2 linked regions of the Parasedimentitalea psychrophila genome follow. The protein of the gene in region 2 interacts with the protein of the main gene of each other region in a pairwise test. Links are inferred from orthologs where the notes say so. Each region holds a gene or a part of one and is shown on either strand. Other genes may lie near its edges.

Region 1 (3,475 bases), 3.8 Mb from region 2 along the record:
CTGAGGAGGCGGAGAGTTGGCGTCCCTAAGCAGCGCAAAACGCATCGTTGTCAAAATTGGCTCTACCTTGCTGGTTGACCGCGATGAGGGGGTTTTGCGTGCCGAATGGCTGCGGGCTCTTGCGGAAGATGTCGCTTGGCTGCGACAGCAAGATATCGACGTTATCCTGGTGTCGTCCGGCTCCATCGCCCTGGGCCGGGCTGTCCTTGGGCTGTCTGGCGCGGATCTTCCGCTGGAGCAGTCGCAAGCGGCTGCGGCTGTGGGCCAGATCAGGCTGGCGCGGGCCTATGAAGCAGCACTGGAGCCGCATGGGATCAACACCGCTCAGGTTCTGGTGACGCTGGAGGACAGTGAAAACCGTCGCCGCTACCTGAATTCCCGTGCCACCCTTGAGACCCTGTTGGGGTTTGGAGTGGTGCCGATTGTCAATGAAAACGACACCATTGCAACCGACGAAATCCGCTATGGTGACAATGACAGGCTGGCGGCCCAGGTCGCAGTGACGACGGGTGCCGATTGCCTGATCCTGCTGTCTGACGTCGATGGATTTTACAGCGCCAATCCGGCGCTGGATCCAAAGGCCATCCGTTACGATAGGATTGAGCAGATTACGCCAGAGATCGAAGCCATGGCCGGGGAGGGTGTCTCCGGGCTGTCCAAGGGCGGAATGATCACGAAACTGATGGCAGCCAAAGTGGCCACAGCAGCAGGTTGCGCCATGGCCATCACAGAAGGTTTCCACTCAAACCCATTGAAAATGCTGGACGACGGTGCGCCTTGCACCTGGTTTGCTGCGCATACGGACCCCCAGACCGCCCGCAAACGTTGGATCGCAGCGATGAAACCGCGCGGCGAAATCACCATCGACATCGGCGCCGCAAGGGCTTTGAAGTCCGGCAAAAGTCTGCTGCCGGCAGGGGTCACCCATGTGCAGGGCAATTTTGGCCGTGGTGAACCACTGGCCATTCTCGACACAACCGGGCACAAACTGGGGCAAGGGTTAAGCCGTTACACCGGCGCCGAGGCCCGCGCCATTTCAGGGCTGCAGTCGTACCAGATCGAGACCACGCTCGGCTATCCCGGCCGCGCCGCCCTGATCCACCGCGATGATATGGCGCTCTGACTCTTCTTCTTGTTGAAAATACCTCCGCCGGAGGCAAAAAACTCTCTAGCGCCCCACATTGGGAAAGGCCTGCAACTGATGAAAGACATTGAAAACATTCCCGAACTCATGGCCGATATTGGTGCCCGTGCCAAAGCCGCGTCGCAAATTTTGGCCACCGCATCGGGCGCAGACAAGCGCCGGGCGCTGAGGGCCGCAGGTGATGCGGTCTGGGCGCAGCGGGGTGAGATCATCGCCGCCAACCAACGCGATCTGGAATTTGGCCGCGCCAAAGGCCTGTCCGCTGCGATGATGGACCGGTTGATGCTGGACGATACCAGGATCCAGAGCATCGTCGACGGCCTGCGCGCGGTTGCTGAACAGGGCGATCCGGTTGGTCAGATTTTGGAACAATGGGATCAGCCGTCGGGCCTCAATATCCAACGGATTCGCACGCCTTTGGGGGTTATTGGGGTGATCTATGAAAGCCGCCCGAATGTGACGGCTGACGCGGGAGCGCTGTGCCTGAAGTCCGGCAATGCGGTGATCCTGCGCTGCGGATCCGAGAGTTTCCACTCAAGCCAGGCCATCCAGGCCTGTCTGGTCACCGGGCTGACTGCCGCCGGACTGCCGCTGGATGCGATCCAACTGGTTCCGACCCGGGACCGCGCCGCCGTTCAGCAATTGCTGACGATGACCGACTATGTTGACGTTATCGTCCCACGCGGTGGCAAGGGACTGGTGGGGCTGGTCCAGCGTGAGGCGCGGGTTCCGGTGTTTGCGCATCTCGAAGGCATCGTGCATATTTATATCGACAAAACGGCCGATGCAAAGAAGGCGCTGGAGGTGGTGCTGAACGCCAAGACGCGGCGCACTGGCATTTGCGGTGCGGCAGAATGTCTGCTGATCCACCGGGATATATGTGAAACCCTGGGTAAGGATATTCTATCGGCCTTAATGGCTGCAGGCGTTGAAATCCGAGCCCAGGAAGGCCTGCCTGGCCCGGAGAATATGGTGACTGCAAGTGAAGCCGACTGGGGCTGTGAATATCTCGACATGATCATCGCTGCAAAACGGGTGGACAGTATCGAAGATGCAATCTCGCATATACGTCGCCATCATTCCCAGCATACAGACTGTATCATCACCGAAGATCCAGACGCAGTTCAGACCTTTTTCAGCGAACTCGACAGTGCCATCCTGATGCATAATGCCTCAACACAGTTTGCTGACGGAAGTGAGTTTGGCATGGGGGCTGAAATTGGCATCGCCACCGGCAAGATGCATGCCCGAGGTCCGGTTGGCGCGGCACAGTTGACCAGTTTCAAATACCTGGTGCGCGGCAACGGAACCATCCGTAGCTAAAACAAAAGGCGCCTCCGTCCCGACAGGGTTGTAGGCGCCTTTTGGCAGATAGGCCTGCATTAGAAATTGATCGTGACCTTATCCAGGCTTTGTTCAACCCGTACCGTACGCCCCATGGTTTTGGCGACCTCTGGCAGCATGGCAAACTGAACCAGCGCCGGGGTGATCGTGGCGTTGGATTGCCCACCACTGATCCGCGCCCAAAGATCGTCATTCACGTTGATCTTTGTCGCCTCGCCAATCACAGTCCACTTGCCATCGGCGCAATAGACCCTGGCGGTGCCGCCATAGGGCAGGGCAGTTTCAAGGCATTGAAGCGCCAGAAACGAAAGACGAACCTCCTGGCGGTTGCAGGGATCCAGCGGTGACCACTGAAACTGAAGCCGCGCGCCCTTGCACATGTCCTCCAGAATTGAAACGACCTCGGCGCGACCGAGTTGCTGATTGCCGGCACTGCCATAGGCCACTCTGAAGAAACGAATGCGTGCATTGGCATTGCCAACACTGTCTGAAATCAGTTCCAGTTCAGGACCGGCGAGGTCGCCAGACATGCCGAGCAACTCCAGGCCATTGTTGATGGCGCCCACCGGGCTGATCAAATCATGACAGATCCTTGACCCTATCAAAGCCGCCAAATCGACGTTATCTATACCCATGTCTTTCCTCCGAATTGGGCCAATCCGTTATGACCGACCTCAATGCAATTTTAACGCCCGGTATGTTTGTGCGGCACCCTGATCACCCCGATTGGGGGCTGGGGCAGGTGCAGTCAAATATCGGCGGCAAAATCTCCGTAAATTTCCGTGATCAAGGCAAGCTGGTGATCGACGGATCCCGCATTGCTCTGACACCAGTATTTGATCCGTGATAACGGTTGATGAAGAGTTAACGTTTTTGATAAATTTTGCTTAAAATGTTGCTTAATCATCGCAATGCAGTCTATCTGCGCCTGACTTCAATCTGTGTTAGCTGTTGACCATGCCAGACCACCTCCCTGCTTTTACCGTG
Region 2 (3,507 bases):
GAAACTGAGCTGACAGTCTACACCGCAGTCGAGGCCGAGGATCTGGCCCGCTATGCGGAGACCTTCAACAAGTCCAATCCAGATATTAAAATCAACTGGGTCCGCGATTCTACGGGTATCATTACTGCCAAGCTGCTGGCCGAGCGCGACAACCCGCAGGCCGATGTGGTCTGGGGACTGGCGGCGACCTCGCTGCTGCTGCTCAAGGCCGAAGGCATGCTCGAAGCCTATGCGCCTGCCGGTGTTGAAAAGCTCGACGCCAAATTTGTCGACGGCGACAACCCACCCGCTTGGGTTGGCATGGATGCCTGGGTGGCCTCTGTTTGCTACAACACAGTTGAGGCCGAAAAGGCTGGCCTGACACCGCCAACATCCTGGCAGGACCTGACCGACCCACAGTATGCCGGTCATCTGATCATGCCGAATCCGAACTCTTCGGGCACTGGCTTCCTCGACGTCTCCAGCTGGCTGCAGATCTTTGGTGAAGAGGGCGGCTGGGAGTACATGGACGCGCTGCACAACAACATCGCGCGCTATACCCACTCCGGCTCCAAGCCTTGTAAACTGGCCGCTGCCGGTGAAATCCCGATTGGCATTTCCTTTGCCTTCCGCGGTGCCAAATCCAAGGCCGCAGGCGCGCCACTGGACATCATCGTGCCAAGCGAAGGTGTTGGTTGGGACATGGAGGCCACCGCGATTGTAGCCGGTACCGCCAATCTGGAAGCAGCGCAGAAACTGGTTGATTTCACCGTCACCCTGGGTGCCAACGAGATGTATAACACCGGTTATGCGGTTGTTGCCTATCCCGGTGTTGCCAAGCCGGTGGAGCATTTCCCCGCCGGCCTGTTGGACGCGATGATCGACAATGATTTTGAATTCGCCGCCAACAACCGCGCCTCGATCCTGAAAGAGTGGCAGTCGCGTTACGACGGCAAGTCAGATCCCAAGTAAGAACTGACTCCTAAATAAGCACTGACGGACGGGGGGCAACCTTGCCCCTCGTTCCCCCTATCTCCCAAATTATTCCGGCAGCGTACGGTGGCCTTGGCCGCGACGTGTCGGCCCGTGCGCATAGCGCAGACCGAAGGACCAATCTCGTGACGCAAGCAACAGCATCTGGTGATCTCTATCTGAGCATCACTAACCTCTGGAAAGCCTTTGGCGATTTCCTGGCGCTCAAAGACATTTCCCTAGACATAAACGAGGGCGAGTTCATTTGTTTTCTGGGGCCCTCGGGTTGCGGAAAAACCACCCTGCTGCGCGCTATCGCCGGGCTGGATCTACAGACCAGGGGTCAGGTTTTGCAGGATGGCAAGGATGTGTCGAACCTGCCTCCCTCCGAGCGTGACTTTGGCATTGTGTTCCAGTCTTACGCCCTGTTCCCCAACCTGACGATCGAGAAAAACATCGCCTTTGGTTTGGAAAATACCGGCCGCGGCAAATCTGAAATCACCGCGCGGGTCAGTGAATTACTGCATCTGGTGGGCTTGCCCGAGCAGGGCAAAAAATACCCGGCGCAACTGTCCGGAGGCCAGCAGCAGCGCATTGCGCTGGCGCGCGCCATTGCCACCAATCCCGGCTTGTTGTTGCTGGATGAACCGCTGTCGGCACTGGATGCCAAGGTGCGGGTGCATTTGCGTCACGAAATCAAAGAGTTACAGCGCAAACTTGGCGTGACCACCGTTATGGTGACCCACGATCAGGAAGAGGCGCTGACCATGGCCGATAAGATTGTGGTGATGAACCAAGGGGTGATCGAACAGGTCGGCTCGCCCACTGAGATCTACCGCGAACCGGCCAATCTGTTTGTCGCCGACTTCATTGGTGAGATGAACCAGATCGACTCCACCGTAGCCTCTGACGGCCAGCTGTCGTTGGGGTCGGAAAACTATGCCTGCATCAGTCATAAATTTGCCGCCGGCAGCCCAGTGGTCGCCGCCATCCGCCCCGAGGACATCATCCCGCACGAGGCTGGCTTTGTCCCCGATGCACAAAACAGCAATTGCATCGAAGTCATGTTGAAGGAGATGGAATTCCTCGGCTCGTTCTGGCGCTGCCACCTGCACAGCGACCGCTTTGGCGCCTCTGAGCTGATCGCTGATTTCTCTATTAACGCGGTGCGCCGGCTAGAGCTGGGCGAGGGCAAGGCGATGGTTGTTGAACTGCCCGAAAACCGATTGATGGCCTTTGCCCGCCCGGAGGCTGTGTGATGACTGAGACAACAACTGACCTCACCACGATGCCACCCGGACCGGTGATCAAGGGCAAGCTGAGCCGCGATGACATCGTTATGCGCGGCGGTATGATTGTGATCGCGCTGTATCTGGTGGTGACCCTGGCGCTGCCGCTCTACGTGATGCTGTCCAAATCCTTCTCCACCTACCGGTTTGAGCTGTCACAATATGAAATGCAGGTGTCAGATCAGGATGGGGTGTTTGACGGCACGGTGTTGAACCCGGCGGATCTGAACGCTGCCGTGGGGGTCTTTGACAACGCCGATCTCAGCACCGGATCAGACGGTCGCCTGCCGGTGAGCAAACTATTCCCCGATTTCAGCTTCCGCAGCCCGGTGATGTACCAGATCCGCAATGCGCAGCCTGGCGGTCGGTTCCTCGTCGGCTCAACCCTGCATGACGAGTCCACCTGGCTCGAGCTGGACAGCAACAGTTTCCGCCGGGTGCAATTGCGGCCGATGAAATCCACCGGGTTGGACAATTTCAGCAATTATTTCTCAACCCCGGCTCTGTTCAACTCGATCAAGAACTCGCTGTTCATCGCGGTGATCAGCACCGTGGTCACCGTCACCCTGGCGTTCTGGTTCGCCTATGCGCTGAACCGCAGTTGCATGCGCTTTAAGGGCGCGTTCCGGCTGATTGCCATGGCGCCGATTCTGGTGCCGTCGCTGCTGCCCGGCATTGCGCTGGTCTATCTGTTCGGCAATCAGGGCATGCTCAAGGAGCTGCTGTTCGGCGCCAGTATCTATGGCCCGATCGGCATTATCATCGGCTCGGTGTTCTTCACCTTTCCACATGCTTTCCTGATCATTTCAACCGCGCTGGCGATCTCTGATGCCCGCCTGTACGAGGCGGCGGTGTCGCTGCGGGCCTCGCCCTGGCGCACCTTCTGGACTGTCACCATCCCCAGCGCCCGTTACGGGCTGATCTCGGCTGGCTTTGTGGTGTTCAATCTGGTGATCACCGATTTTGGCCTGCCCAAAGTGATCGGCGGTCAGTTCAATATGCTGGCGGTGGACATCTACAAACAGGTGATCGGCCAGCAGAACTTTGAGATGGGCGCGGTGGTGTCGGTGGTGCTGATTGTGCCGGCGATCTTTGCCTTTGCGCTGGATCGTTATGTGCAGAGCAAACAGGTGGCCACCCTGTCGGCGCGCTCAGTTCCGTTCCAGCCCAGCCCAGACGCAAAAATGGACCGGATCTTTCTGATCTATTCCAGCCTGGTTGGCATCTTCATCATCGGTATCCTGGCGGTCTGCCAGTTTGCGGCGCT

The links.
Region 1: the proteins of QPJ95_RS01435 (region 2) and QPJ95_RS19675 interact in binary tests that used the Escherichia coli proteins (3 or more experiments, as listed by UniProt). The link is inferred for Parasedimentitalea psychrophila from one-to-one orthologs.

Annotation. Positions count from the first base shown.
Region 1 is NZ_CP127247.1:4,062,891-4,066,365, reverse strand. What follows is about bases 464-3,334. They hold QPJ95_RS19675 (glutamate-5-semialdehyde dehydrogenase), read left to right. Parts: upstream 464-1,201; coding sequence 1,202-2,467; downstream 2,468-3,334. Other genes in these bases: QPJ95_RS19665 (DUF3553 domain-containing protein), read left to right, coding at 3,153-3,334; QPJ95_RS19670 (histidine phosphotransferase family protein), read right to left, coding at 2,527-3,123; proB (glutamate 5-kinase), read left to right, coding at 464-1,123. In the rest of the region: GTPase ObgE, read left to right, coding at 1-29; more of proB, read left to right, coding at 17-463; more of QPJ95_RS19665, read left to right, coding at 3,335-3,335; QPJ95_RS19660 (GNAT family N-acetyltransferase), read left to right, coding at 3,446-3,475. UniProt on the Escherichia coli protein: Catalyzes the NADPH-dependent reduction of L-glutamate 5-phosphate into L-glutamate 5-semialdehyde and phosphate. The product spontaneously undergoes cyclization to form 1-pyrroline-5-carboxylate.
Region 2 is NZ_CP127247.1:290,455-293,961, reverse strand. Bases 251-3,153 are described here. They hold QPJ95_RS01435 (putative 2-aminoethylphosphonate ABC transporter ATP-binding protein), read left to right. Parts: upstream 251-1,097; coding sequence 1,098-2,210; downstream 2,211-3,153. Other genes in these bases: QPJ95_RS01430 (putative 2-aminoethylphosphonate ABC transporter permease subunit), read left to right, coding at 2,210-3,153; QPJ95_RS01440 (putative 2-aminoethylphosphonate ABC transporter substrate-binding protein), read left to right, coding at 251-951. Also shown: more of QPJ95_RS01440, read left to right, coding at 1-250; more of QPJ95_RS01430, read left to right, coding at 3,154-3,507. UniProt on the Escherichia coli protein: Part of the ABC transporter complex CysAWTP involved in sulfate/thiosulfate import. Responsible for energy coupling to the transport system.